4 regions of the Kurthia sp. Dielmo genome follow, and region 1 is predicted to be linked to each of the others. Evidence: riboswitches for the same ligand, from Rfam matches in the RefSeq annotation. Region 1 holds a riboswitch; each other region holds the start of a gene.
What was found. Region 1 has a riboswitch for thiamine pyrophosphate ahead of KTHG_RS10520 (ABC transporter ATP-binding protein). Riboswitches for the same ligand answer to the same signal wherever they lie in the genome.
Positions count from the first base shown of each region.

Region 2: linked by a shared signal. The riboswitch ahead of thiT (energy-coupled thiamine transporter ThiT) and the one ahead of KTHG_RS10520 (ABC transporter ATP-binding protein) in region 1 are both predicted to bind thiamine pyrophosphate.
Region 3: linked by a shared signal. The riboswitch ahead of thiC (phosphomethylpyrimidine synthase ThiC) and the one ahead of KTHG_RS10520 (ABC transporter ATP-binding protein) in region 1 are both predicted to bind thiamine pyrophosphate.
Region 4: linked by a shared signal. The riboswitch ahead of thiW (energy coupling factor transporter S component ThiW) and the one ahead of KTHG_RS10520 (ABC transporter ATP-binding protein) in region 1 are both predicted to bind thiamine pyrophosphate.

Region 1 is NZ_HE578958.1:373,761-382,726, forward strand. Features, by position in the region: gene KTHG_RS10495 (NAD(P)/FAD-dependent oxidoreductase) at 1-917, shown strand, start outside; gene KTHG_RS10500 (hypothetical protein) at 1,117-1,926, shown strand; gene KTHG_RS10505 (hypothetical protein) at 2,069-2,251, shown strand; gene KTHG_RS10510 (response regulator transcription factor) at 2,376-3,068, shown strand; gene KTHG_RS10515 (sensor histidine kinase) at 3,061-4,461, shown strand; TPP riboswitch at 4,742-4,849, shown strand; TPP riboswitch at 4,898-4,989, shown strand; gene KTHG_RS10520 (ABC transporter ATP-binding protein) at 5,055-5,729, shown strand; gene KTHG_RS10525 (ABC transporter permease) at 5,726-6,466, shown strand; partial or broken gene KTHG_RS10530 (ABC transporter substrate-binding protein) at 6,466-7,469, shown strand; gene KTHG_RS21845 (GNAT family N-acetyltransferase) at 7,648-7,980, shown strand; gene KTHG_RS10540 (aspartate ammonia-lyase) at 8,159-8,966, opposite strand, start outside.
Region 2 is NZ_HE578965.1:36,574-45,539, reverse strand. Features, by position in the region: gene map (type I methionyl aminopeptidase) at 1-353, opposite strand, end outside; gene thiT (energy-coupled thiamine transporter ThiT) at 449-1,003, opposite strand; TPP riboswitch at 1,103-1,207, opposite strand; gene KTHG_RS21990 (hypothetical protein) at 1,407-1,520, shown strand; gene KTHG_RS19455 (aminopeptidase) at 1,676-2,905, opposite strand; partial or broken gene KTHG_RS19450 (DEAD/DEAH box helicase) at 3,259-4,371, opposite strand; gene KTHG_RS19445 (Fur-regulated basic protein FbpA) at 4,525-4,689, opposite strand; gene KTHG_RS19440 (methyl-accepting chemotaxis protein) at 4,941-6,695, opposite strand; gene KTHG_RS19435 (YncE family protein) at 6,871-7,731, shown strand; partial or broken gene KTHG_RS19430 (YehS family protein) at 7,860-8,344, opposite strand; gene KTHG_RS19425 (hypothetical protein) at 8,481-8,852, opposite strand.
Region 3 is NZ_HE578959.1:173,394-178,105, forward strand. Features, by position in the region: gene KTHG_RS12065 (hypothetical protein) at 341-895, opposite strand; partial or broken gene bluB (5,6-dimethylbenzimidazole synthase) at 1,120-1,759, opposite strand; TPP riboswitch at 1,918-2,032, shown strand; gene thiC (phosphomethylpyrimidine synthase ThiC) at 2,180-3,964, shown strand; partial or broken gene KTHG_RS12085 (transposase) at 4,382-4,712, shown strand, end outside.
Region 4 is NZ_HE578957.1:262,103-271,068, reverse strand. Features, by position in the region: gene KTHG_RS06245 (cytochrome ubiquinol oxidase subunit I) at 1-355, shown strand, start outside; gene cydB (cytochrome d ubiquinol oxidase subunit II) at 355-1,359, shown strand; gene cydD (thiol reductant ABC exporter subunit CydD) at 1,375-3,084, shown strand; gene cydC (thiol reductant ABC exporter subunit CydC) at 3,068-4,777, shown strand; TPP riboswitch at 4,798-4,906, shown strand; gene thiW (energy coupling factor transporter S component ThiW) at 4,965-5,444, shown strand; gene KTHG_RS06220 (MFS transporter) at 5,568-7,001, shown strand; gene KTHG_RS06215 (GNAT family N-acetyltransferase) at 7,031-7,567, shown strand; gene KTHG_RS21105 (hypothetical protein) at 7,569-7,745, shown strand; gene cdd (cytidine deaminase) at 7,785-8,222, opposite strand; gene KTHG_RS06205 (Maf family protein) at 8,298-8,903, shown strand; gene KTHG_RS06200 (type IA DNA topoisomerase) at 8,900-8,966, shown strand, end outside.

The sequences.
Region 1 (8,966 bases):
TTTTGTTTTATCGATTATGTGAACAAGCCATGCAAGATTTAACGACGCTTGCAACGTCACTTTCTCGTAACACAGATTATATTGAACGCCCTAGTATTTATTACGCTTCAACGGCTGAAGATGTTCCACGTTTGCAAAAAAATTATACATTATTAAAAAAGCATGGTTTTGAGGTAGCCTATTTAGATCGACAGGCGCTCGCTAACGAGATGCCATTTGAAAAAGAAGCCGCTTTAAAAACATATGGCGATGCAGAAGTAAACCCAGTGAAGTTTGTACAGGCATTATTTTCAGATGCCAAGCATGATATCGTCGAAGAATGCGAGGTAACTGCTACTTATTCGGAGGAAACCCAGGTGCGTGTTGAGACGTCTAAAGGAACGTTTCATGCCAAGCACGTCATTCACACGACAGGCTATGAAACGCCAGTTGTTGGAAAACGGATTGGGGCAGCAATTCATCGTTCATATGTCGTTGTGACGGAGCCTATTAATGAGCAGCTATGGCAGGACGAGGCGCTTATTTGGGAAACGGCACACCCGTATTTATATATTCGAACGACGGTTGATAACCGCTTAATTATAGGAGGGCTTGATGAGGATATTGCAGTGCCTCCGACAGATAAAGCCATTCAACAGCATGCTGAAAAGCTTTTAAAAGAGGCAAGGGAATTGTTTCCGTCATATGACTTAAAAGCGGCGTATGCATACGGTGCTACATTTGGTGAATCGTATGATAACTTACCGTTTATTGGCGAACATCCAACGAAAAAACGTCAATATTATTTATTAGGCTATGGTGGTAATGGCACTGTTTATTCGATGATGGGTGCAAAAATGATAACGTCCTTCATTAAAGGAAAAGAGCCTGTCGGTGCTCATATCGTACGATTATCACGTACAAATGGCGTGCGATAAAAATATTGTAGTATATTATAAAAAGTTGTTAAACGACTGTAATATCCTTGTTAATAATGATATATAAATGATATTTCTTGCTTGAAAAGTAGTGTTATTGTTAGAAAAATACCATTTCATTTCGGTATATACTTATTATTGCAACAGAATGTTCTTTGTGTAAAAACGAAATTACAGGTATACTACAAGAGGAAATGGAGTGAAACTTATGCAAAAAATGATGCTTTTAACGGCAGTAACCGTTGCAATGTTAGCAGCTTGTGGCAACACGTCCGATAGTTCTAGCGCTGACAATGAGCAAGCACCAGTGACTCAAACAGCCGAGGAATCTTCAAGTGCGTCTACTACAAAATCGGAGGATGCACAGTCTGAAGCGGATGAGAAGCAAGAAGAGTCCACAACATCCGATAGCAAGGATAGTAGTGCATCAGAGAAAGAAGCTGTAGCGGATACATCTTCAGAAGAGGAAAAGACTACTAAAGAAGAAACGAAAGAAACAGCAACAACGGAAGAAGAGGAAGTCGAAACTGTCAGTGGTGAAACAGCTACAGAAACAGTGAAAGCCGATTTAACAAAACCATTAAGCTTAAACGAAGATGCAACAGATGATTCAATCGTTATTTACGATATGAACGATGAACAATTTATTACAACACGTGTAGATTATTCATATGCTGCAGAAGGTTCTCAAACGAAAAAAATCTTAATGACCTTATATGATCGCTATTATACGACATACTTCAATAATTACGCTGTATCAAAAGATGAGAAAAAAATCATTCTTGATTTTAATGGTCAAGGAATGTTAGAAAATAATTTTGTTTATACAAATGAAAACTATGTAGAAATCATTACCTCATTATTTGCGAATTTCCCTAAGCTTGAAACCATTCAATTTAAAGTAGATGGTCAAGTAACAGAACTTGATAACTTTACGGAAACATCACGCGCTGATTGGAAGAAAATGCTTGAGCAAAATGATTACACATACAATGTTGTAGAAAATTAATAACTTATGGATAAAGTGTGGAGCCGTTACAAAGAGTTTGTGACAGCACCACGCTTTTTTTAATTCATTTTAAATGAACCGCTGCTTTTGTACAGCTTGCTATTTATAATAGTAGTAATAATGTATGAATGGAGAGATAAAGATGTCTACGAAACAAATGTTAATCGGAATGTTTGTTATGGCCATTGTGACCTTTGTAGCCGTTTATTTAACTGCTATTTTTGAAAATGTTTGGATTTGGGGCGTCTGGTTCATGCTGATGGTGTTGTTGGTCGCGTGGACTACCTTTATCAAACCAAAATGGAAAAAATCATCACAATCGTAGAGAATGGAAACGTGAGGATTCTCTTTAATGAAAGCCAAAATCGTTGTGATTTTGGCTTTTTCTTATAGAAGAAAATAAAATAATGAAAAGAATTACGTTATACTTGTGAGAAGGAGTGATTAACATGCGATTACTAATTGCAGAAGATGAAGTATTAATGCAGGAACTATTAACGCTGCATTTAAGCCCAGAGTATGATGTCACAATCGCTAAGGACGGGGCAGAAGCGCTTGAGAAAATTAATTTAGAAACATTTGATGCAATTTTATTAGATATTATGCTGCCGTATGTAGACGGCTTTACGTTATGTGCAGAAGTACGTCGTATGGGGCAGACACCGATTTTAATGCTAACAGCTCGCACAGAGGTAGAGGACCGCGTACGTGGCCTCGAGCTTGGTGCAGATGATTATTTAGTGAAGCCATTTGATTTTGCAGAATTGAAGGCGCGTATTCATGCATTAATCCGCCGTGCGACCATGCAGGAGGAGAAGGATGAATCGATTATCCAATATGGCTCATTTAAAATGGATATTCAGTCCTTCAGTGTACAGGTCGATGGTCAAAAAATTGACTTTACAGTAAAAGAGTTTGAATTGTTGAAGCAGCTTGCTTTAGCACCGAATCAAGTATTTACGCGTGATGATTTGCTGCATTTATTATGGGATGAGGAACATGAGCGAGACGGACGCGCAATTGATTCGCATGTAAAAAATGTACGTTATAAAATGAAAAAAATCGGTGCGCGCACAAAGCTAATTAAAACGGTTTGGGGTCTTGGCTATCAATTTGATATGCCAGAAGATGCGCATGTTTAATCGTGTCGGTTTTAAATGGGGCGCACTTATTATGGCACTCTTCTTTATTATTTTAGTGCCGCTCGCCGTGCTAATTGATCGTATTTTTGCGAATGTTTATACCGATTATGTAGATGCCTCTGTTGAGAAAGCGGCGACACGAGCTGTTATGCAACTTGAAAAAGAGGATAAGCTAGAGCCGGAACGCATTAATTTAATGCTCAGCTTAAGTGACGATGCCATTATCGTATTCGATAAAAACGGCAAAATTTTATCCCGCTCGGCTTATGAGTTTTTTGAGCAAGATACCATTGACTCGCAGTGGCGAAAACCGCTTGAAGCCGGACAAAAATCTTATACAGGAAGCCGTACCGAAAATGCTACTGGCGCGCGCTTTCATTATGTAGGAAAACCTTTACTAAAAGATGGCGAATATAATGGTGGGGTCCTAGTCATGTCAAATGTCACAAGCTGGTATGAAACGATGAGCCAGATTCGTTATTGGACGCTACGCGGTATTTTAATGGCGATTTTATTAGCGCTTGTGTATACGATTTTAGTGTCGTGGAAATTATCGCGTCCACTTGTTGATATGACCGAGGCTACGCGTAAAATTGCCAAAGGGCAGGATACGAAGGTCACGGTTACGAGTAAGGATGAGCTTGGCATTCTCGGTGAGTCCATTAATGATTTAAGTGTGGAGTTAAATAACTACCGAAAAAACCGAAGTGAACTACTGGCGAATATTTCACATGAGCTACGGACGCCCGTATCGTACTTACAAGGCTATGCACAACTTATTGAAAATGGACAGTATCGCTCTGAGGAAGAGTTAAAAAAATATGCGCATATTATTGATCAGGAATCTGTGCGTTTATCTAAATTAATTCAAGATGTTTTTGACCTATCAAAAATGGAAGAAGGCATGATGACATTTTATAAACAAGCAGTTGATATTGAAGAATTACTAGAAGATGCCGCAGACAAAGTTCGTTTAAAGGCACATCAAAAAAATCTAGCCTTAGAGGTTGCGATTCAAGGGCCGCTTCAAGACATAGAAACAGACGGTATGCGCTTTGAGCAAATCATTATTAATTTACTGCAAAACGCGGTTAACTATACGCCGCAGGGAACGATTACACTGCGTGCATTTGAGCAAAAATCTACACTAATTATTGAAATAACTGATACAGGTGTTGGTATTCCAGCAGAGGATATTCCCTTTATTTTTGACCGCTTCCACCGGGTTGAAAAATCACGTGTTCGCGATAAGGGTGGCACAGGCCTTGGCCTAGCGATTGTTAAAGCGTTAACGGAAGCATTAGATGGCGCTATTACAGTCGAAAGTAAGGAAAATATCGGTACTACCTTTAGATTGTCATTTCCCATTCATACTTTTTCCACAAATAGCTAGTATGATAATAATATAAACTCATGTGACTCCACCCCCGGATGCCATGGATAGAAAAACACGCACCTACGTCAGGAATAGGTGCGTGTTTTTTTGTTTAAAATAAATATTTTCTTTTTAAGTTTTTTATCAGAAAGAACAGCTAAAGAAAGTGATAAAAGCTTTTTATTGAAATATAAAATTATACAAACGACTTTTCTAGCACTTAAATCGTTTGAAGGGGTGTAGGGAGAACGTTGTCAATTATTCATTATCGTGCTATACTGCTTTTTAATCACATACAAAAAGATGCTAGGAGTGCTGATGTTGTCAGCCGAGAAATTCACGTAATGAATTAATCCTTGAACCTGATCTAGTTTGTACTAGCGTAGGAAAGCGTTGATTGATTCATATGATCACGTCCCATGCCGGTAATCTAGGCATGGGACGTTTTTTAATTTTTGACCACTAGGGGTGCTATAAAAAGCTGAGATGAGACCCTTATGACTTGTATTAGGTAATGCTGACGCAAGGAAGTGGGTTCTATTTAGCGATGCATGTAGAGCCACTTCCTGCGGGAGATGGCTTTTTTTGTTGTGATAAAGGAGGAGCAAAGAATGGTTGTTAGGATGGAGCATGTGCATTTTTCGTATGGTCAGAAAGTAATTTTAAATGGCTTAAACCTGCACGTAGAAGCGGGTGAATTTGTTAGTATCGTTGGGGCAAGTGGTTGCGGTAAGAGCACCGTATTTCGTTTGTTGCTAGGACTTGAAAATCCACAGCAAGGGAGGATAAAAAAACATGGAAAAATAGGTTATATGCCACAGCACCATCAGCTTATGCCCTGGCGAACAGCACTTGATAATGCGATTTTACCGTTAGAATGTCAAGGCGTGAAAAAGGCGAAAGCACGTAAGCAAGCGCAGCAGCTTTTTATACGCTTTGGATTAGCTGGCTATGAAGATAAGAAGCCATACGAATTATCAGGTGGTATGCAACAACGCGTAAGCTTGATACGAGCTCTTTTAACAGGAGCCGACGTATTATTATTAGATGAACCATTCAGCGCACTGGATGCTCTTACCCGTAATGATTTACAGAAATGGTTAAAGGACATTGTCCACTTAGAACAGAAAACGGTTATTTTTATTACACATGATATTGAGGAGGCATTATTTTTATCAGATCGTATTTTTGTAGCGACAAAAAAACCACTTACCGCATTTGAATGTATGGACTCGACAGTATCAAAAGCGTATATCTATGAAAAAATTGGTGGTGCGATGCGATGAAAAAAATAGTACCGCCTTTCTTGTTAATGGCGCTACTGCTCATTAGTTGGGAAGTAATTGCACGTGTTCTTGCATCGCCGTATATTTTGCCGTCCCCACTTCAAATTCTTAAGAAAATATGGTTACTTCGTGAACCACTGTTAACGATTCATTTGCCGGCGACATTAACGATCATTGGAATCGGGTTGCTGATTTCCCTTGTATTAGGTGTGGTCCTTGCATTAGTAATGGATGCCAGTACGTGGTTCGAGCGGGCTTTTTATCCACTTCTTGTCATCTCACAAACGATTCCAACGACTGCCCTTGCCCCCATTTTTGTGCTGTGGTTTGGTTATAGTATTTGGAGTAAAGTACTTGTGACGGTCTTAATTGCTTTTTTTCCCATTACAATGAATACTTTTGAGGGTTTACGCAGTGTGAAAAAAGGACAGTTTGAGCTTCTACAAACATTTGGAGCAAGTCGTTGGCAACAGTTTTGGAAATTAAAGGTCCCGGCTGCCTTACCATCATTCTTTACAGGTCTTAAAATTGCGGTGCCTTTAACTGTAATCGGAGCGGCAATCGGTGAGTGGCTTGGAGCGCAAGCAGGTCTTGGCTATTTTAGTAAACGTATGATGACACAAATGGATGGTGCAGGTGTATTCGCCCCTATTGTTGTGTTATCGCTAATGGCGGTTATTTTTGCGGCCATTCTTGCGGGTGTGGAGAAAAAATATATGGGTTGGAGGAAAGAATAATGAAAAAAATGTTGCTAGTATATGTATGCTGCATTTGTATGACAGTATTAAGTGCATGTGGAAGCAGTGATAAAAAAACAACGGCTGATGGACTACAAGAGGTAACACTCGTACTGGATTGGTATCCTAATGCAGTTCATAGCTTTATTTATGCTGCGGAGGAAAAAGGCTATTTTAAGGAAGAGGGAATTCATTTAAATATTCAATATCCTCAAAACGTGACGGATCCACTTACCTTGACTGCTGCTGGTAAAGCAACGGTAGGAATTTATTATCAGCAAGATATCGTGCGAGCGCGTGCAAATGAAGGAATTCCGGTAAAGTCAATTGGCCCCATTGTACGCGAGCCGTTAAACCATATTATTGTTCTTGATAAAGAAAAACGATTCAATCACCTAAAGATTTAGAAGGAAAAACAATTGGCTATGCGGGAAGTGACTTAAGTGAAGCGTATGTACAATCGATGGTAAAAGCCGATGGTGGGGACCCAAAGAAAGTGACAATGCAAGATGTGGGGTTTGACCTCGTACCAGCCCTGATTACTAATAAAGTGGATGCGCTTAGTGGCGCGCTGATTAATCATGAAGTGCCCGTAATGGAAGAGAAGGGGTTTCCGACACGTACGTTTAACCCCGCGGATTATGGGGTGCCAAATTATTATGAACTGTTATTTGTATCAGGCGACAAGACAATTGAAGAAAATCCTGAACTACTAAAGGCGTTTCTACGTGCCTCTGAGAAAGGATATGCTTACATGAAGAAGCATCCACAACAAGCGCTAGAAATCTTAATGGCAAAACAAGATGAAGCAAATTTCCCGTTATCATCTAAAGTAGAAAAGAAAAGCTTACAAATACTGATGGCGACGATGGAACGAAAGGGCAGCAAGTTCTTATCTGATGATGCAAATGCCTGGCAAAAACAAATTGAATGGATGAGTAAACAGCATATGATTACGACAAAACCGCAGCCAAATGATTTGTTTGTGGAGTTAATGAAATAATCATTTATTTTCGAAAAAAGCCGGAATAAAGGATTCCGTCTTTTTTTGATTGCAAAAGGGTATGAAGTAGTAAAAAAAGAGGTGAAAGCCTATGCAACTATCGACAACGCGACTCTGGTTACGTGAAATCACGTTTCATGATACAGTAGCAATTCATCAGTACGCGTCATGAGAGGAAGTGTCACATGATCAGCCATGGGGACCAAATTCACTCGAAGAAACGACGCAATTTGTTGCAGAAGTAGTAGCGGATGCAGCAGAGCATAAACGGGTATGGTATTGTTTAGCAGTAGAATATGACGGCCAACTTATCGGCGCGGGGGAGCTATGGATTACAGACTGGTACAATGAATGCGCAGAAATCGGCTATGTATTGCATCCCGCTTATTGGGGACAAGGCTTTGCGACTGAAATGGCAAATGTGCTACTAGCATTCGGCTTTGAACAGCTAGGTATGCATCGAATTTTTGCTACTTGTGACCCTAAAAATATTGCTTCTTTTAGCGTCTAGAAAAGGCCGGTTTTCAATCAGAGGGACGAATTCGCGACCATCTACGTATAAATGGTGGGTGGCGTGATTCACTTATTTACAGTATGTTGCGCGATGAATGGCAGGTAATGGTGTATGAATACGAATAAAAAAATACCTCATTCGTCTAAAATGACGAATGAGGTATTTTAAGTTGCATTTATTTTAAGCCTTCTTGATGTGTTGCGCGATATTTCGCAAGGTCACCAGATATCCCAGGTGTTGTTAAACCGTATGGGCTAAGGATTTTGTCGATTTCTTCCGGTGTGAAGTGACCGTATTCAACACATAGCTCACGTACAGATTTACCTGTTGCAAGTGCTTCACGTGCGATACGAGAAGACGATTCGTAACCGATATATGGTGATACAGCTGTAATAATACCAATGCTGTTTTCAACATAAGCAAGTAAACGTTCTTTGTTTGCTTTGATATCTTTTAGGCAGTATTCTGTAAATACTTCAAATACATTGTCCATAATTTGTAGTGATTGTAGTAGGTTATAAACAAGTACAGGTTCCATCACGTTTAATTCAAATTGACCCGCTTCAGAAGCCATTGAAATCGTTAAATCATTTCCTGCTACTTGGAATGCTACTTGGTTCATTACTTCAAGCATTACAGGGTTTACTTTCCCTGGCATAATTGAAGATCCTGGTTGGCGTGCAGGTAAAATTAATTCACCTAGACCAGCAGTTGGGCCAGAAGCCATCATACGAATATCATTTGAGATTTTTGACATGTTTAGCATACACACTTTTAATACAGATGATACTTCTGTGTAAACATCGGTGTTTTGTGTACCATCGATTAAGTTTTGCGCTAATGCATATGGATAGCCTGTATTTTTGCGTAGGAAGTTAATCGCAAGCTCACGGTATTCTAAATCAGCATTTAAGCCTGTACCGATTGCCGTTGCACCAAGATTGACTGTTAATAAGCTTTCTTGTGCTTTTTTAATACGTGTA
Region 2 (8,966 bases), on a different contig from region 1:
TCTGGTTTTTCAACATCGCCTACAACAAATGATACACCTGTATCTGCATAGAAACCGTCTACATGGCCTGATACATCAATGTTAATCATATCGCCTTCTTGTAGTTTACGGTTGTCCGGAATACCATGGGCAACACATTCATTTACACTAATACATGTATAACCTGGGAAGTCATATTCTGCTTTAGGGCCTGATACAGCACCTTTTTCTTCGAATAATTTACCAGCTAATTCATCTAATTCTTTTGTTGTCACACCAGGTTTTGTCGCATTTTTAAGGGCGTCACGAATTTCAGCCATTGCACGGCCTGCTTTCATTAACGCATCAAATTCTTCTTGCGTTTTCACAATCATCGTTCAAGATCTCCTTTATATTGAATCTTCTTCTACTATATCACACTTTTTTCATGACGAAAAAGGAACTGAATTAATTCAGTTCCTTCGTTTCTTTATCGTTTTTTAGGCTCCAATAGTTTCGGTGCCTTTGTCATGAGTAGACTAACAATCGCTGCTGTTAAAATAATGGCTGGCACCATGTACGAACCATTATAGACAATCGTATAAATTAGTGGATTTTGGTCACCCGCATATTCAGAGAAGAATACATAGCCAGCTATTGCATGAGCTACATAGCGAATTAAACCGCCGATAATCGTCCCAATTGTAATGTACAAAGCTTTCTCACTCGCTGTTTGTGCACGTATAACAAGTGGACGTAAAAGCCCTGCAAGTCCTACTACAGTAAACGCAAAGAAGTAATCAATAAAGCCTTGTAGCGGTGTTAAAATAAAGCCGCCAAACATCGCATTCATCGTACCGATTAATAAGCCCGTCACAAGCCCTGCCACTGTGCCCCAGCGAAACGCCATAATGACGATTGGCACCATCACAAGACTAATCGAGCCGCCCTGTGGCCATAAGCTAAATGTCAGCTTATCTAAAATAAGACCGATGGCCGCAAAAATGGCGATTTCGACCATCATTAATAAATTTTTACTGTTCAATCCCTTCAACCTCCAATGTTGATGTACAAATCAAACCAGTGGGATTAGATAGATATGAAAAAAGCGATGCCAGGGAAAGATCCCTGACATCGCATAGCGTCAGCTGTCTATCCACATTCCTTCGCAAGCATTAACTTACAGGTTCTAAGGGTTAGAAGTCGCACTTCACTCTCAGCTATTTTAATAGCTCCCCTTGTGGTTGTTACATCTCGTTTATTGAACAATCCTATTGTACGGAAAAATGCTCAAGCTTTCAACCTTTTTGAAACTTTTCACACGCGCTTCCGTAAATAAGATGAACCGTTTATTCACAATATTGTACAAGCAATTAAAGCACTGTACGTTTAAAGAAATTCAACAACGGTAATACTATACTAACTACTAAAAAGTGAGGTTATGCATAATGAACTTAAAAAAAGTAATTAGCACAGCTGTTAAATTAGCACCTGTCGTTTATCCAATCGTGAAAAAAGTATTAAATAATAAAAAAGCGTCACAATCTACAAATCGCCGTTAAGGACATTTAAAAAGAGACTGGGATAAAACACGTCATGTTTCTTTTTTAGCGTTCACAACGAAAAACCGGAACTGCGCCATAGCGCGGTTCCGGTTTTTCTTATGCTCATAGGAGCGGTTATTTTTAGATGTATGTCAAAGTCTATTTTCTTTTTATTAAAATGCCCAAGCACCTTTACGGAATACAGCTTCTACTGTCCCGTCTGCATGGATGCCATCGATGTCCATTTCCGCACTACCGACCATAAAGTCTTCATGTGTAATTGAAACATTGATGCCTGCTTTATCCATTTCCTCTTCAGATAGCTCGCTACCGCCCTCATAACAAGTTGGATATGCTGCACCAATTGCGATATGATTGGATGCATTTTCATCAAATAATGTGTTGTAATAAAGTAAGCCAGATGCTGAAATTGGTGATTCATGTGGTACAAGTGCGATTTCACCAATGTATTTAGAGCCTTCATCCGCTTTAATCAACTCATTTAATAATTCCTCACCTTGCTGTGCCTCTGCTTTCACAATCACGCCATTTTCAAAAGTTAATTTGAAGTTGTCGATAATATTCCCTTGATAGACAAGTGGTTTTGTTGATGACACATAGCCGTTTACATCGTATTTAGATGGCAATGTAAAGACTTCCTCTGTTGGCATATTTGCCACGAATTCAGTGCCTTGTGGTGTTTTACTAGAGCCAGTTGCCCAAATGTGTTTGTCTGGTAAGCCAACAATTAAATCCGTACCTGGCGCTGTGTAATGTAATTTAGCAAAATGCTTTTCATTCATTAAATCACCGCGCACATGTAAGTTTTTCAAGTGAGCTTGCCAGTTTTCAACGGCGCTACCTTCACCGATACGTACCGTTTTGAAGATTGCTTCCCACATTGCAGGAACTTGTTCTTCTTCAGGTAATTCAGGGAATACTTTCGCTGCCCATTTTTTCGACGGAATCGCAATGATTGACCATGCGATTTTATCATTCATTACAGCATCACGATAGTTTTCTAATGCTTTACCTGACGCTTTTTGGTTTGCTGAAATTTTTTCAACAGGGATGCCAGCCATTAAGTCTGGATCTGCTGCATCAATCCAAAGAAGTGCGCCACCACGTTCAATCAACTCATCACGTTGCTCTGTAATCCAACGAGGGAATTTTTCAAACTCTTCTACTGATGCATTTTCAAATAATTGTCGTGCGACTACATCATCTGAGTAGTTCACGGTTACGCGTGCTGCGCCAGCTTTATATGCTTCTTTCACAACTAAACGAGTAAACTCGATTGTATCCACGGTTGTGTTAATTAAAAGCGTTTGACCTTGCTGAATGTTTGTCCCTACTTTTACAGCAAGCTCAGCAAATTGAGCTAATTTTTCTTCGAATGTCATCATTAATCGACCCCTTAGCGTTTTTTATATGGACGTTTGCTGCCATCATTCTTTTTGTATGAGCCGCTACGAGTACCTTCGTTATCATACTTTTTGAATGAGCGATTTTCTTCGCCGTTCTTTTTATATGAGCGTTTACCTTCATCATTTTTTTTATATGAATTTTCATCATACTTTTTGAATGGGCGTTTGCCTTCGTCCTTACGAGTAGTGTCACCGTCATAACGTTTTTTGTACGGTTTATCGTCATATTTACGTTCTGAACGGTTATCATACTGCTTATTATAGTCTTTCTTTTTAGAATTGTCAGAGTTTCTGCCTTTTTTCGCAGGACCAGCTGAATAAAAACCTTTCCCTTTTACGAGACCGCCTTTATCCCAAATCTTTTCAGTCGGTTTTTCATCTAATGAACGGGTGATTTGTTTATATTGTTTTTCAGAAGGACCTACTAATAATGTTAGCACTTCACCGCTTTTTCCTGCACGACCTGTACGACCTGAACGGTGTGTGTATTGCTCTTGTGAAACCGGTACATCCACATGAATAACATGCGTTAAGCCTTCTACATCTAATCCACGCGCTGCAACATCTGTCGCGATTAGCACGCGTGCCTCCCCTTTACGGAATGCATCAAGTGCTCTTTTGCGCTCTTCTTTTTTCATATCTGCATGAAGTGTCACGATTGGTGCTTGGCGGTAATGTAACTTCGTTTCTTTCATTAATAATTGATCTAAATTATTAACAAAAGCTATCGCACGTAGGCCTTCTTGGTTTGATAGACGGCGCAGCATATCTGTTTTTTCACGTTCTTGCATTTTAATAAATGAATGCGTCACAATACCTTGGTCTGGCATGTCTTCTAAGCTTACTTTGAAGCGTTTTGGCGTTTTCATTAATTGCTCTGCTACTAATTTAATTTCATCGGTAATTGTTGCAGAGACAACAACTACTTGACGGTCATGATTGGCCCCATCAATAAACTGTTTTACGATAACACGTGATTCACGGCCTAATAATTGGTCCCCTTCATCAAGAACGATGTGATGTAGTTCGTGTAATTTTAATTTTTTCGCACGCACTAATTCATTTAAGCGACCTGGTGTCCCAATCGCAATCGTCGGTTTTTTCTTTAATTTTTCAATTTGACGTTGTGTATTTGCGCCACCAATCAATGGGACAACAGTAATATCTGTGCCGGCAATCCATTGACGTGCTACTTCGGTAATTTGCATACAAAGCTCTTGTGACGGAGCAACGATTAATGCTTGTGTATTTTTTTTCGTACCATCCACACGCTCTAAAATCGGTAATAAATACGCTAATGTTTTCCCTGTTCCTGTTGGTGATTCTGCTACTACATCATCCCCATTTAACATTGCCGGAATCATTTGATCCTGAATCGGCGTCGCCACATTAAACTTCCACTTTGATTGTAAATCTTCATTTAATAAATTAATTACTGACATACTTTGTCTCCTTCTATGTTCGTACTTTCTACATATCTTTCTATTATACAAAAGAATAAGGTTTTGATATACTGCTTTCTCTTTTAAGCATTTCAACAAAAAAGCAGGAAGCGCGATTGTTTCACACTTCCTGCTTTTTATTAAACCGTTATATTATGCATGAACGGGCTTCATCGTATACTGCTGATACGCTTGAATTAATTCTTGTAATGTAGCTTGATATAATTGTTTACCATTAATTTTAAAAATACCTAAATCTAATAAATGATCGACTAAGTGATTTTTATTACATTCTTGATCTTGTAATGTTTTTTTCATTATAATTTCCCCTTAAAACAGTTAATGTTCCTGTTATTTTTATTCCCATTTTCCAAATAAATTAACCACAAAACGCCTGTTTTATTTAAAATCTTTTATCGCACTCGTCAGAAAATAGGACGATTACCTATTGTTTAAGTTCCATGCCCAACTCTATTTTAGAATGCTTTTATTGGAAAAACAATACAAAAGATGGGCATGCTATCCATGCTCATCTTTTATAGTTACGCATTTATCTATAATATTTTTAGTTATCTCTCAAATGGCTTTTTACGCGATACAATTTCATTACGTAAAATATTTAAGTTCTCAATAACTTCAGTAGAATTTTGTTCTACTTCTTTTAAATAGCTCTCTGCTTTTAATTTATCGCCACTATAATAAGCGCGCACCGCAAGCTTCGCCACCTCATGCACACGTGTAAATGGTTTCTCAAGCGCCTTAAATGCCGCATGATCACCTAAGATGTCTCGTCCTTGACCGTAATACCAATCGCCAAGACGTGTTTCACGCGTTGATTGAATTTCAGATTCCTTCATTGTCTCAAAACCAAGCAACAAGTTATAAATACGCCATCTCCATAATAAATGATCTGTAATCGCAAGCTCAATAATATCTTCCTGGCTAATAATAAAGTTTTTCGAAATCGTATCAACACGATATGTGTCAATCATCTTACTTAGCTTATAAATGGCATCCCCTGTTTGATTGACAATTTCTTTACTTTCTTCGGTGCTACGCGCAATATCGCGATTGCTTGCTGTAATCGTCTGTGCCGCCTGTGCTTGTTGCTGTGTTGTCGATGCAATCGTTTCAAAGCTTGAACCTTGCTGCTGCAGCGTTGTATTTAATTCAACAAGTGCTTTTGTAATGCTCGATGTATCATTTACTGTTTCATGTAAATCATGAGCCGATTTTTTCGTTAAATCATTAATATTTGTCGTAATTAATAATAAATGATTAATATCGCCTTGAATTTGCTGAATGGATTGCTTTGTATTGTCAGCAAGCTTACGCACCTCTTCTGCTACAACCGCAAAGCCTTTCCCTGCTTCACCTGCACGTGCCGCTTCAATCGAGGCATTCAATGCTAATAAATTTGTTTGCTCCGCAATACCCTGAATAAAGCGCATTAATTCATTAACGGATTCTACGCGTTCTACTAGCTCCCCAACATGCTCTTGCACCTTCACCTGCTCTCGGTCCGTCGTCTGTAGCGAAGACGTAATGTTTTCAAGCGTTGAAATATCAGCGTTTAATTTTTGCAGTGATGTTTGCGTATCTTTTGCGACATCAACAACGGACATGGATACTTCATCAATCGATGACTCGAGCTGGTCCATCGAAGCATTTGCCGCAAGTACTGCTTGCTGCTGCGTATCTTGGAACTGGATTAGGTTTTTAATTTGGTCAAGCTGCGTATTATATTTAATAATATTTCCTAAACCATTTACAATCGAACCTGCTTGAATTTCAATATATGTCTCAACAATGATTTGTTGGTCAATCGTCACTAAGCTATCGTACGCAAGTAAAACATCTAGCATCTTTTTACGATTTCGGCTATATTTATCCGTAATTAATGGAATAATTAGTTGATTCATTAATGTGTACGCTGAAATCATCCAGTTCGGTAATACTCCAATGCGCGCATGTGTATACGCAATTTTTCGACGCTTGAAAACATAGTCTAATGTTAAATCTTCCTCGAAGAGACTACGGAAATGTGCATCGAACACTTTTTTCAAATGATCGACAGTAGAATGCTCTTCAATCACTTTTCTAAAATCATCAATCGACATTAAATGAACATAAAATTGATCTAATAGTTCAACATTTTTCTCTAGATACAACTCCAGCAACTCATTGACATATTCACGACGCACTTTATTAAATCCTAAAAAATCGAGTTTTCCCTGAAAACGTTCACTCACAATAATGTCTGATTCTGACACTTTATTGAAATACTCATACTGCTCACTTGGACTTTTTGATTTAAATAACATACTTTTTCCTCCCGCATACCAAATTATATTTCCTTAAAAACATGCTATCTCGTCCCTTTTTCAAAAGACAATTCTTTACTGCAAATATACAAATAACGGTCACAAAATGATACTTTTTATATAAAATATTATATAATGGATGAGACAAAAAAACTATAATAATCGAGGTGCTCTTATGAAATTTATTACACGTTTTAATTTATTAATTAGTATTCTATTGTTATTTATCACAATATTTAACATTAATATGCCTATTACTAGCGCAAAAGAACAGAAAAATACGCTCACTTTCAGTAATGGTACAAAAGTATCAACGCTCTTTTTTCCATATCGAGATAAAGTAAACCAAAAAATCGGGACAGAACGCTCCCTTCAAGGAATGACAATTGATGCAAAGGGTAATTATTATTTAATGTATGCATTAGGTGATAAAACGACCTATGGCTATATTTATAAGTACAATAAGAAATTTAAGCTCGTAAAGATTAGTAAAAAATTACGCGTAGGTCATGGGCAGGCAATGGATTATCATAAAGGCTATCTATATCAAATCGTCGATGTTGTTGGCTCAAAAAATTATATACTACAGCGCATTGATGCGAACACGTTAAAAGTAATTAAAAAATGGACGATTCCTGCTGAAATCCATCCAAATGTACTTGCGATGGAAAGCGACACAACAGCTATTGTCGTCTCAAAAACAACTTCTTCTAACGTTTTAGGTGAGGGCTATGAACTCAATCGATTACATATCGGTGAAAACTTTAGGTATACAATTCGTCATCCACGTGAAAAACTACGCGTCGACGGCTTAATTGGTACAACAAAAGGAAAGGAAATCCAGGGTTTTGAGCGTACAAAAGACCGCTACTATATCCTTTCAAATGGTGAGTATACAAGCTTTAAACACGATGGTAGCGACCAGCAAACCGTTTCACTTCAAACAACTCGTGAGCCAGAGGGGTTACTATTTAACAGTAAAGGAAAGATGCTTGTACTCTTTAATAAAGTAAATGAAGTGTTTATCGAACAATAAAAAAGAGGCTTTAAAACGACCGCTCCTATAAGCATAAAAAAACCGGAATCGCGCGGTGGCGCGGTTCCGGTTTTTCGTTTGGAAAGCTAAAAAGAAAAATGACGTGTTTTGTCCCAGTCTCTTTTTATTTATTTACGATAACGTGCTGTTAAGCCGTTTAAGAATTTACGTGCGAATTTGTCACCACATTCTTTATAGTTACGGTGACTTGGGTTACGTAAAATCGCGCCAAGCTCGCCTTTTGATACGTTGATGCCACCATCATAAAAGACATCTAACACATCTTCTGTTGTCATTTGAAGTGCGATTTTCACTTTTTTAATCAACATATTATTCGCTGGTTCGCGTTGAGATTTCACCACTTCTTGCCCTGGTTTTTTTCTTGTGGACCACGTTTTGTTGTGATTAAGCCATTTAAAAATGCTTCAAACATTTCGTTTGTGCATACTTTATAATTTTCTGGACGCGGCTCGTCATCTTTCACCTTTTGAAGCATGTTTGATACGTCTAAAGCCGTTAATGGTACGCCACCTAGTTTGAACATTTCAGCCACATCGCTATTTTTAATATTTAATGCATAGCGCAGGCGAATTAATAAATCGTTTGTTACCATATGATTGGTCTCCTTTATTGTACATCTTATTTATAAGAAGGATTATTTTTTACATAACTAGCTTATTGTAACACACTCTAAGCTTGCATTCCTTACGAAAGAAAAACAGACATCTTATCAATGCCTGTTTTATCATCTAATCATTTTTTTGAATAGTAGGCGAAACAACGGTTCCTTTAAAATCAACATCTTTCAATGCTTCTGCTACTTGTGCGCTCGAAATTTTCGAAATCGGCATGACAACAACCACTTCTTTAAATCCGAAAGTCTGATAGTAAAGGAGGGCTGATGTTAATGCCGATACGACATCTGATGCAAGAGCAGCTTGCATCGTTGCATCGATAATTAATTTGTAGTCTTCGACGACCACTTTATCAGCTGCATCATCAAGATCCTCAAAATACTCCAACACTACTTGCTGTTTAAAAAAACCGTTGAGTTGAGCAACTATTTCACATGCCTCTTCATCAATTGATATTTTATATTTTGGTTTATTTACAACAATCATGCCAAACTCCTTTTTAATACTTATATAAGTTTTTCTTATTTTATTAGTTTCCTAGTATACGGAATTTGTCTCATTTTGTCGAATGTTATTTTTATATTTTGCTAACTATATAGG
Region 3 (4,712 bases), on a different contig from region 1:
TTTACCCCCCGTATTAATTTATGGGGGGTAAATTACTATTTTAACTTCTTCAATAGACTAAAGACCGCCTCAACAATCTCATCAAATCGTCTATCGAACAACACATAATAAACAGCAGTCTTCACACCGCGAATTTTGAATCCAGCACCGACTAAAGCGTCTTGCAGGTGTTTCGCTTTGTCACTCGTGATTGCATTTTTTAATAATTGGCTGCAAATAACTTTGTATCATGCTCGCGGCAACGGTCCACTGAAAGTATAATTTTCTATGCTCCGTGGCTGAAATGGGAACCGCAAAAACCCGTAGTATAAAACTACGGGAGAAGGTGAACTATTGTTTTTTAAAAGTCTATACTTATAATACTTTTATATTTTTGAGCAGAAAACGTGATGTTGGTTTTCTTGATTTTCCAAGTTGCGTAGCGTTCAATGAAATTAATCTCTTCATCATTGTAAGTCATTTGCTTACCTTTTTTTCCTAAATCAGTATTCATTTTTTTATACATTGTTGTATAACGCTTTTTCGGATTATCTTTTTTTTCATCCATAACATTAAAATAATAATTTATATTAGTTAAAGTTCTTTTCTTATTGTTGTTAAAGTAAAAGTGAATCACAGTCTTAGATTGATTATAGAATTTCCCTGGGATGTAGTAAGCTACACTATTGTAACCAGTATCCTGGGTATCTTTCCATCCCTTTTTCTTTGCCATTTTTTCAATTTGTGCTCGTGTTTCTCCACCTTTTAATCCCCATAGCAACGTTTTTTTAGCCGCTGCAGCTGTTTCAACTTTAGTACTTTCTTTTGCGTTTGCATCATTCGCTACTGTTGTTGCTCCGATTGTCGAAAATACTAAACTAGATGCAATTAGTGCACTTGTCCACTTTTTCATCATAAAAACCTACTCTCTATAAGTGATTTTAAACCTTATTAACTATAATATGGTAATTTTGTTATGTAAAGAGAAATAAAACTAAAACTAGTAATAGGGGTAGCGTCAGGAAAATGCGGATTTACAACGATAAGCAAATTACAACATAAAAAAACGGTTCCTAAACGTTGTGCGGAATCGTTTTTTTATTTCGTTTGTTAAACTAAAGAGCACTTTAATAAGATTTTTTAATTTTCCCCCCATTTATTTTGGAAAATAAGGTTGTCTAAAGAACGCCTTTTTTCCCAATCAGCTAATTCTAGAATGGGTTTTTCTGGATAATCATCCGTGTAACCAATAGAAATAAGAGCAATAGGCTCAATATGTGGTGGTATTTCTAAAATGTCTCTAATATCATTCTTTTTATAAAAACTTACCCAGCCCATTGCAAGCCCTTCAGCACTAGCTACTAACCACATATTTTGAATGGCACAAGCAGTTGATAAAGCATCCGTTTCAGGAATTGAATTTCGTCCTAATATGCGAACCTCCTCTTGTTGGATCACAAGTTACACATATAGTTAAAGGAGATTCTTTTAGACCTTCAACTTTTAAACTAAGGAATTTCGTTTCTTTTTCTCCTTCATAATGAATAGCCAATGCTCTTCTTTCCTTATCCGCTGCCCATGCTAACTTTTCTTTAATTTCATTTGAAGAAACTAAAATAAAATTCCATGGTTGCATAAACCCTACTGAGGGTGCATGATGAGCAGCATTTAGTATTTTATGTATTGTATTTTCTGGGATAGGAGTTGACAAAAAACTTCGGATGTCTCTTCTATGATAAATAACTTTATATATTGCTTCTTTTTCTTCCTTAGTAAACATATTTTCCCTCTCTCGTTAAAAATTAAAATGTTATTGTTTATTCATATATTAACAATAAAACCTGTTGCTGTCCGTCTTTTAATTAAATGGTTTTTTATATTTTTTTATTGCTCCTTTTATTTTACTTAAAACTCATGTATACTAAAACCAAATTGAATAGAAATAACTAGGGGAGTCCAATAAGTTGGGCTGAGAGAGAAACACGTTAAAGTTTCTTGACCCTTTGGACCTGATCTAGATCATACTAGCGTGGGGAAGTTAGAAAAAATAATCATGTAATCATGTATTGAATAAACTTCTACATACAAAGCCGGTCCATCCTTTTTGGATTCGGCTTTTTTATTTAATTCATTTCTTTAATTCCTCTTTTATTGTTCTAGATCTCGTCCTTTAATTTTAAAAAGGGGAGAGATTTACTCTATGTCAACAACTTCATTAAACGAAAAAAGCATTTCCATCATGTCTAGTTTTTCAGGTAGTAAAAAAGTTTATGTTGAAGGCTCAAGACCCGATATCAAGGTACCAATGCGTGAAATTGAACTAAGTCCTACAACGGGCGCCTTTGGTGAAGAAGAAAATCCACCAGTTCGTGTCTATGATACAAGCGGACCTTATACGGATACTAATTATTCAGTTGATATTACAAAAGGTCTTCCTCCTCTTCGAAGCACATGGATTCATGAACGAGGAGATGTTGAGGAACATGAAGGAAGAGAAGTTAAGGCTGAAGACAATGGATATAAGGATGAGAATGACCCTCGTGCTAATCATAATATGTTCCCGGGTTTAAAGCGTAAACCCTTACGTGCAAAAAAAGGTGGAAATGTCACACAGCTTCATTATGCAAGGAAGGGCATCATCACTCCTGAGATGGAATTTATCGCATTAAGGGAAAATATGAAACCTGAATTTGTGCGTGAAGAAGTTGCAAGAGGTCGAGCAATTATCCCTTCTAATATCAATCATCCAGAGGCAGAGCCTATGATCATAGGACGTAATTTCCATGTTAAAATCAACGCAAATATTGGGAATTCTGCTGTTTCATCCTCCATCGAAGAAGAGGTCGAAAAAATGACATGGGCCACACGTTGGGGTGCTGATAATATTATGGACCTATCAACAGGTAAAAACATTCATACAACAAGGGAATGGATAATTCGCAATTCTGCTGTTCCTGTAGGAACCGTTCCTATCTACCAAGCACTTGAAAAAGTAAATGGTGTTGCCGAAGAACTCACATGGGAGGTTTACCGTGATACTTTGATTGAGCAAGCCGAGCAAGGCGTGGATTACTTCACCATTCATGCTGGTGTTCTTTTGCGATATGTTCCGTTAACAGCAAAACGTTTAACAGGTATTGTATCCCGGGGTGGATCTATTATGGCACAATGGTGTCTTCACCACCACAAAGAAAGCTTTTTATATACTCATTTTGAAGAAATCTGTGAGATTATGAAAACTTATGATGTTTCATTCTCTTTAGGAGATGGTCTACGTCCTGGTTCAATTGCTGATGCTAATGATGAAGCACAATTTGCAGAATTAGAAACTCTTGGAGAACTAACAAAAATTGCTTGGGAGCATGATGTACAGGTAATGGTTGAAGGTCCAGGTCACGTACCTATGCACCTTATTAAAGAAAACATGGACAAACAACTTGAGGTTTGTAAGGAAGCGCCTTTCTATACTCTAGGGCCACTTACAACTGACATAGCTCCTGGGTATGATCATATTACATCTGCGATTGGTGCAGCCATGATTGGTTGGTATGGTACGGCTATGCTATGTTATGTTACACCAAAAGAACATTTAGGTTTACCAAACCGAGATGATGTTCGTGAAGGTGTTATAACTTATAAAATAGCTGCACATGCTGCTGATTTAGCCAAAGGGCATCCAGGCGCACACAAAAGAGATGATGCCTTATCAAAAGCTCGTTTCGAATTCCGTTGGAGAGATCAGTTTAATTTATCATTGGATCCTGAACGCGCTTTAGAATATCATGATGAGACGTTACCTGCAGAAGGTGCAAAAACAGCACATTTCTGCTCAATGTGTGGACCGAAATTTTGTAGCATGAGGATCTCTCAAGATATTCGTAATTACGCGAAAGAAAACAAGCTTGATACAAAAGAAGCAATAGAAAAAGGAATGAAGGAAAAAGCTGAAGAGTTTAAGGAATCTGGTGGTAAATTATATCAATAATTCTTGTAGTTAGGAGGTTTACGTTGAAGTTCCAAATAATTGAAGAGGAGATCAATCAATTAAAAACTCACCTTGCTTTTTTGGAAAAACGCTTAAAAGAGATTTAACAAAATTGTGATCATCATTTTAAAGGAAATCAATATTATGAAACATGTATCAAGTGTAATAAAGTAAATGTTTTATACTATTAGCAGTGGAAAGCTAAAAAATGCTAAAAGAAACCTTGCCCTAATACCTATCTCTTTAAAAGGGGCAAGGTTTCTTTATCTTCAATTACTTAAATAAAAGAACATTTCTATAGATATTTTTTTGAGAGCGTAAAATATTTTGTGTAAATGAAAAAAACCATAAAAAAAGAAGAGCCAATTCTTGGTAGAATAAAGTTACTACAACCAATTCTAAAAAGAGGGTCTTCCTATGGATAAGTTTACGACAGAAATCATTCAAACGCTAGCGCAAAATGGCAATATCAGCGAAGTTTTTCGCAGTCATCTTGAAAAAGCGGTCAATACGCTGTTAGCGCAGGCGTTAACGGCGTTTTTGTACTATGAAAAATACGACCGTATCATCGGCTTTAACTCGGGTAACTCACGAAATGGTGTGTACGAGCGCACGCTGCACACGGAGTATGGCGACTTAAAGCTGGCAATCCCACGTGATCGCAATGGCGATTTTCGTCAACAGACGATTGCGCCCTATAAACGCTCGAACGATACGCTTGAAAATACGGTCATTCACTTGTTTCAAA
Region 4 (8,966 bases), on a different contig from region 1:
ATGGTTCGGTAATCGTCGAAAAGGTATTTTGGCAACACCAACATGGTTCCTGCGAACAATGATGTTTGCGATGGCAGCACCATTTATTGCGAATACAGCAGGTTGGATTATGACGGAAATTGGTCGCCAACCTTGGACGGTGTTTGGCTACTATACAACGGCGCAATCGGTGTCACCAAACGTTTCAATGGGACAATTATTATTCTCAACGATTTCATTTAGTACCGCCTATGTTATTTTAGCGATTATTATGATTTACATGGTTGCACGCGTCGCAAAACAAGGACCGTCAATTATCGATACAGCACCAAAGCAAGAAAATGTTGATTTAATGGATAAGGAGGCGTTTAAATAATGGATTTAACTGTATTTTGGTTTATCTTAATCGCCGTATTATTTACTGGATTTTTCTTCTTAGAAGGTTTTGACTTTGGCGTCGGCATGTCAACGCGCCTAATTGCCAAAAATAAAAATGAACGCAATCAATTAATGTCAACAATTGGACCGTTCTGGGATGCCAATGAAGTTTGGCTCATTACAGCAGGTGGGGCGTTATTTGCAGCATTCCCTAGCTGGTATGCCACAATGTTTTCAGGTTACTACACCTTATTTGTTATTTTCTTACTCGTATTAATCGCACGTGGTGTCGCGATTGAATATAGTCACCACACACATACAGATAAATATATTAACTATTGGCACTGGCTTATTTTTGGTAGTAGTGCACTCGCACCGTTTTTACTAGGGATGTTATTTACGAGTCTTGTGCAAGGAATGCCAATCGATAAAGATATGCATTTATTCGGCACATTTACAGATTACGTGAACGTTTATTCTGTCGTTGGTGGTGTAGCGGTTATGCTCTTATCGCTCGTTCACGGATTAACGTTTATCGGCATTCGTACAGAAGGCGTTGTACGTGAGCGCGCACGCCAAATGTTAAGCAAGCTCTTTATCGTGTTATTAGCAGGCGAGGTTGTCTTCGCTGTCTTAACGTACACGAGCACGGACTTCTTTACAGTACGACCGGTTGCTACACCAGTATTTTTAGCGATTACAGTAGCATGTACATTACTTGCCTGGGCATTTGCGACAAAGAAAAAGGAAAGCATTGCTTTTACGATGACGGGTCTTGCTTTTGCCTCGGTTGTCATCATGTTATTCGTTGGGTTGTTCCCACGCGTCATGATTAGCTCGATTGACCCCGCATTTAATTTAACGATTGATAATGCGTCATCAGGCGATTACACCTTATCTGTTATGACAAAAATTTCAGTCGTCTTATTACCATTCGTTTTAGGGTATCAAATTTGGAGTTACTATATTTTCCGTAAACGGATTCACCCAACAAAGAAATAGGAGATGGAGAACATGATCGATCGAGCGCTATTTACATTACCACGCATTAAAGGGGTATTTGTATGCTTAGGGGTACTAGCCCTGTTGCAGGGCACGATGACCATCCTACAAGCCATTTATTTAGCGACAGCGATTACGCATGTTTTCCACAACGAGCCGCTGTCTGAACAGTGGCTTCTTTTATTGTTATTTGCGGCGTGTTTTATTGGCAAACAAGTCATTGTTGCCTTACGTGAACGCTTTATTACGGCCTATGCGAAAAAAATCGGTCACCATTTACGCGACGATTTATTGCATCATATTTTTGATGTAGGATCGCAGCGTACTGCAACCGGACAAACGGTGACATTAGCCGTTGAAGGGATTCGCAATGTTGAAACGTATATTAAGCTCTTTTTACCGAAGCTGATGAATATGCTGATAATCCCGACCATGATTGTCGTGTTCGTTTGGACAGAAAATGTGCGCTCTGCGATTATATTGGTTGTCGTCGTACCGATCCTCATTTTCTTCTTGGCGCTTGTAGGTCTTGCAGCAAAGGCAAAAGCTGATCGCCAGTATGAGTCCTACGAACAGTTATCAAACCACTTCGTAGATTCCTTACGCGGCATTATGACATTACGTGTATTAGGACTTAGTAAACGTTATGACCGTAATATTGAACGGGTTAGTGAACAATACCGCAAAGCAACTATGAGCACATTACGTTTGGCCTTTTTATCAACATTTGCCCTCGAGTTTTTTACGAGTTTATCCGTTGCCATTGTTGCATTGTTTTTAGGGCTTGGTTTAATTAATGGCACAATCGTGTTATTACCGGCATTAACTGTTCTCATTGTGGCACCGGACTATTTTTCACCAATTCGCGAGTTTGGTAGTGATTATCATGCAACACTTGATGGGAAAAATGCTTTTAAGACAATTCAACAAGCACTAGAGGAGCACCGACAATCGCTTGACCATACGCCGGTAGCACAGTGGGATGAGAAAAGCCAATTAATGCCCGATGGCGTGCGTGTTAAAGATCGTGTAATACCAAAAGCGTGGCATGTAACGGCACAAGGCTATGAGAAAATTGGCATTATTGGTGCCTCAGGTGCCGGGAAATCAACGTTATTATCATTACTTGGAGGGTTTTTAAATACGACAGGCGGCCGTATTACGGTTAATGGTCAAGTATTACCATCGTTATACAATGCAGATTGGCAACGCCAATTGTATTATATTCCACAACACCCTTATATTTTTCACGATACATTACGCAATAACATTGCCTTTTATACACCACATGCGAGTGAGGAGGCGATTATAGCGGCTTGTGATCGTGCGGGATTACGTGAAGTAATTGAGGCATTGCCCCATGGTTTAGATGAATGGATTGGGGAATCTGGAAGAATATTGAGTGGAGGACAAGAACAACGAATTGCGCTAGCACGTGCTTTTCTGGAAGACCGCCGCATATTATTATTCGATGAACCGACCGCGCATCTAGATATCGAAACGGAAGCGGAATTAAAGGAGCGCATATTACCGTTATTTGACGAGCGTCTTGTCTTTTTTGCAACGCATCGCTTGCATTGGATGCACAATATGGACCGGATTATTGTCATTGATGATGGTGAAATTGTCGAAGTTGGCACCCATGAACAACTTATGAAACAACAAGGTCACTATGCTGCACTTATTGCCGCACAAGGAGGAAAATGTCATGAACGATTGGATTAAGCCTTATGTAAAAGCGCATAAAGGCCTGCTTATATTGACGATTCTTTTCGGCGTGGGTGCACTCATTGCTGCATGTGCACTCTTGTTTACATCGGGATATTTAATTTCAAAGTCGTCATTACGACCTGAAAATATCTTGCTTGTCTACGTGCCAATTGTCTTAGTACGTGCATTTGGGATTTCACGTCCCGTACTTAATTATTTACAACAGCTTGCAAGCCATTCCTTTGTATTAGCCGTGTTATCAAAAATGCGCGTGCGATTATTTCAACGATTAGAGACGCAGGCGCTCGTTTTAAAAGAACGTTACGCAATCGGCGATTTATTAGGGTTACTGGCCGATGACTTAGAGCATTTGCAAAACTTTTATTTAAAAACAATTTTCCCAGCGCTATTTGCACTTATATTGTATGGCATCGCGATTATCGCATTGGGTGTATTTAGCATTCCATATGCTTTGTTGTTAGCTTTGCTATTTGGCATCCTTGTATTTGTATTGCCATATGTAGCATTAAAACGCAATCGACAACATATGCTTGATATGAAAATAGTGCGGGCGGAACTTTATAATGACTTAACAGATGCTGTAATGGGTGCAACAGACTGGAAATTAAGTGGTCGTGCAGATCAAATGATTGCCGGGAAACAACAAATTGCTGCGCGTTATGACCGACTAGAAGCAAAAATTGAAGCATCGAGTCGTCGACGTTCGATTGTTTTTCAAGTAGTCGCTGCTGCGTCAGTGATTCTATTAGTTATGTTTGGAAGCGACATGGCGCAAACTGCTGTTTTTCATCCAATGTGGATTGCGGCCTTTGTACTTGTTGCGTTACCGCTACTTGAAGCGTTTATGCCAATTAGCGATGCAATTAGCCATTTCCCAAGTTATGACACGTCATTTGCACGTCTTATGGAAGTCGAGGGACGAAGCGAAGACGCACAGCCATGCACTACATTACCTACTGGGCCTTATACTGTTGATATATCAAATGTCGCTTTTCAATATGATAATAGGACCGTACTCCGGGATGTATCAATGACATGGCACCCACGTCAAAAAGTCGCGATTTTAGGGAAAACAGGTACCGGTAAAAGTACGCTTGGTAAGTTATTACTGGGGGCGTATAAGCCGACTGCTGGTACGGTAACGATTAACGGCGTGCATATGCATACGCTACGTCATGACACATCACAGCTTATCGCGGTCTTAGAACAAAAGCCGTATTTATTTGATACGACGATTATGAATAATATTCGACTTGGAAATGTTTCGGCAAGTGATGCGGAGGTTATTGAGGCGGCGAAAAAAGTTCAGTTGCATGAGATGATTGAGACATTACCACATGGCTATGACACGCGTGTCGAAGAACTTGGCACACGCTTTTCTGGTGGGGAACGTCAGCGTATCGCGCTTGCTCGTATTTTATTACAGCAAACGCCCATTGTATTATTAGATGAGCCAACTGTTGGTTTAGACCCCGTAACTGAGCAGGAATTGATTCATACGATATTTGAGGTTCTTAGCAATAAAACAGTCGTATGGATTACGCATCATTTAGCAGCAATGGCTCATATGGATACCATTTATATGCTTGAAAATGGTCGAGTACGTGTAAAAGGTTCACATGAACAGTTGTTAGCAGATGACGCAAGATACCGAAAATTATACGACTTAGACTATCCATTTGACTAATTTTATGATACAGTAGCGGGGACGATTGCTAGGAGTGTCAGTGTGACTGACTGAGAGAGCGCTACAGCCGCTTAATCCTTGAAACCTGATCTAGTTCATACTAGCGGAGGGAAGCAACTTACAAAGATAATAAGGGCCTGGCTCTTTTTCTTTTGGCAATCGCATCAGAAAGAGAGGGGCTTTTTATATGAAAAAAATGACGTTATTAGCGATGTATATCGCGATTTGTGTTATCGGCTCAAGTGTTGTGAGTATCCCGATTGGTGTGGCAAAAGTGGCGCCCATTCAGCATATGATGACCATTATTTGCACGGTAACACTAGGGCCGATTCCGGCAATTATACAGGCTATATTGGCATCACTTATTCGACTGATGATGGGGACGGGGACTTTATTAGCCATTCCAGGAAGCGTTATAGGGGCAGTGCTTGCAGGTATGCTCTATAGGATAACGAAAAGACGCATAGCCGCAATCAGTGGGGAAATAATTGGCACGGGCATCATCGCATCCCTTGTTGCGGTACCTTATAGTATGTTCTTTATGCATGCACCCGCGGTATCTGCGTTATTTTTCATGCCGTCCTTTTTATTGTCGACGGTGACAGGCGCCATGCTAGCGCTCGCGATACTAAAAGCTGTCCCAACACGCTATTTAGCGATTCAGTAGTGTAAAAGCCGACGTATGAACGACGTCGGCTTTTTTTATTGCCAAATACAGGCACAATAGAAGCCAATAGCGATAAGGATGCGGTATACTTTTTAGTAATGACTAATGGAAGAAGGGAATACTGTGCACTCAAAAGCTGTGCGATTTTTACGAACGATGGGCATTTTAGACGGCCTATCGCTATTAATTTTATTAGGTGTCGCGATGCCACTAAAATATGTGTGGGATTTGCCACTAGCGGTAACGATTATGGGCAGTTTGCATGGCGCCATTTTTATGTTGTATCTCGCGTCGATTGCGTGGGCGCAGTTACGTATGCAATGGCCCATTGTTTATTCCATTGTAGCGGTCCTTGTCGCCTTTATCCCATTTGGGAACTTTTTATTCGATCGATACATAAAGCGGGCTGAAGCACGTTATCGACCGCAACCATTTAAACAAATTTGGTTATTGTATGGTGCGATTTTCTTTACGTTTCTCGATTTATTCGCACAGCTTCCCGTCATGAGTACCTTTGCACTATCATTAGGCGCTTCGACGATGATAGCCGGACTTGTCGTTGGGATGTATTCTTTTACGAATATGTTTGGGAATATGGCGTCGGGTATTTTAACTGATCGTGTGGGAGCGAAGCGTATTGCAATAATTGGACTGATGCTTACGGTGCTATCATTATGTGCATATATGGTTATTGATTCACCGACCACCTTGCTCGTACTACGTGCCTGTCATGGCTTTGTGGCAGGGCTTATTACACCGGCCGCCTTTACGCTTGTCGCCAATCAAACAGCCCAGCAAACACAGGGCAGTCAGTCGGCATTAACCGGCGCCTTTGTCGGCATCGCGGCGATTTTAGGTCCTGCTTATAGCGGCATTGTGGCAACGCGTACCTCCGTACCATTTGTGCTGATAACGGTCGCAATAATTGGTGCCGTTGTCGTTGTGGCATTAATATTTTTACAGCTAACGGTGAAAAAGAAATCGCAGACGACGCAACAAAGCTTTAGCTGGAATGCACGCGCCATACGTGCCTTTATGGCCGCCTTTTTGCTGATGATGTCACAAGGGGCGCTGGCGTATTTATTACCAATTCGTATCGAATTATTAGGCTATGAATCGCGGTTAAGTGGCACACTAATGAGTATGTTTGGCATTGTAGCGGTCTTATTATTTGTACTGCCAACACGTTATGTATTTGATAAATGGTCTGCTAAATGGCTCATGGTGTTAGGGATTGCCTTTATTGGAATCAGTCAGTTTTTTATTAGTATCACAACGTCGCAAGCGCTGCTTTATGCGATACTTGCCCTGTATGGTATTGGCTTTGCGCTATTATTCCCCGCAATGAATCGCATGCTTATTGAAGGAACGACCGAACAAACAAGAGGGCGTGCGTATGGGTATTTTTATGCGTTCTTCTCGCTCGGTACGGTCGTTGGCTCATCGGGGCTGGCGTTATTACCTTTGTCACTTACTGGTCAATTTTATGTCATTGCAGGGGTGTTGCTAATCGCAAGTTGTCTCTTAAGCGTTACGAGGGACCGCGACATGCTATAATAAGCGCATAGTTAAAGGGGGCATTTAGAATGGAATGGCAATTAGATGCGCACATGACGTTACAACAATTAAGTGATGCGCATGCAGAGGCGATGTTTGCGGCAGTAGATGGACACCGTAGCTACTTACGCGAATGGCTTCCGTGGGTAGATGGCACGAAAACGATTTTAGATACGCGTCAATTTATCGCCTTCACCGAAAAGCAATTTGCGGTATCAGGCATTTTAAATATGGCGATTTTATATAAGGGACAGTTTGCAGGGACCGTTGGCACACATGCGCTCGATCGTGAAAATCGTTCGACATCGATTGGCTACTGGCTTGCGGAAGACTTTCAAGGGCATGGTCTTATGACGCGCAGTGTCGCAAGACTTGTCGACTATTTATTTGATGCCGTAAAGCTTCATCGTGTTGAAATTCGTGCAGCCGTCGAAAATCGTGCAAGTCGTGCCATTCCCGAGCGCCTTGGCTTTACACAGGAGGGTATCGCGCGTGAGTCGGAATGGCTGTATGACCATTTTGTCGACCATGCGGTGTATGCACTATTGGAAGGGGAACGTTCGTAATATGAAGATTCCATGGCAATTTGTATTATTTTTTGCATTAGCGTGGCTCGTTGTCATGCTAATTGTTAGCTATCTCGTCGTTGGGCGTGTCGTGTTTGGTCCAACGATTGTCGGCCTCGTTATTTTTGTCGGTGGTTGGTATTTACTTTTAAAATGGTATGCAAAGAGAAAAAAATAGCATGAAAAAAGGAGGCGCAGTATTGCGGCTCCTTTTTGCTTACATGTCTAATTCCGTAAACGCAAACGGTAATAATTCTTTTAACGCAAGCTCTTTAATATCCCCCGCGCGATTTGTTAAATAAACCGGCATATTCGGTGTGAAAAATTCAGCCATGACTTGGCGACAAATGCTACATGGTGGTAAGAAATCATCCGTGTCACCGGCAACGGCAATCGCTACAAAATCGCCTTTTTTATAACCCTGTGTTAGCGCCGTGAAAATCGCCGTACGCTCTGCACAGTTTGTGGCACCAAAAGACACATTTTCAACATTGACGCCCGTAATGACCGAGCCATCTGTTAAAAGTAACGCAGCTCCTACCGGAAAATTTGAGTATGGGCTATACGAGTTTTTTAAGACGCCGCGCGCCTCGTTCATTAACTGTTCTTTATTCATAAAAAGTACCCCTTTGTTATGTAGTGTATAGATAAACATACTTGATTGCTCTGCCTTTTGTAAAGCAGTAGTGAATGTTAAAATGAAATTACTAGATAGAATGCGAGGGATTTTATGAATTTTCAAACGACAGCATCATTTATTTTAGCATCACAGTCACCGCGCCGTCGTGAGTTATTTGCACAGCTCCATATACCATTTGACGTGGAATCAGCCGATGTTGAGGAGACAAGCGTGGCATTTCAGACAGCGTCGCAATATGTGCAAGACGTCGCGTTATTAAAGGCACAGGCCGTCGCGGCTAAACATCCAGATGCCGTTGTCATTGGCTCGGATACGATTGTTGTCTATCGTGACCAGCTTTTACATAAACCAAAAACGACAAATGAAGCGGTACAGCATTTGCAAAAACTACGCGGTAAAACACATGAGGTCCTAACGGCAGTTGCGATTGTCACCGCACAGAATACCTATAGTTTTGTCGAAACGACATCAGTGACATTCCGTATGGTTTCGGATGCTTTTATTGAGGCATATGTCGCAACAGGAGATCCATTTGATAAGGCAGGTGGCTACGGCATTCAAACGGATGGCGTCTTTTTTGTCGAAAAAATTGACGGCGATTACTTAACGGTTGTAGGCCTTCCACTTAGTCGCTTAACCGACGAATTACTACAGCATAACCTACTACAACTCGAAACACAGGAGGTGCAGGCATGAGCATTGTCATATTAGCTGAAAAACCATCGCAGGCAAAGGCGTATGCAGAAGCCTTTCCTGTCG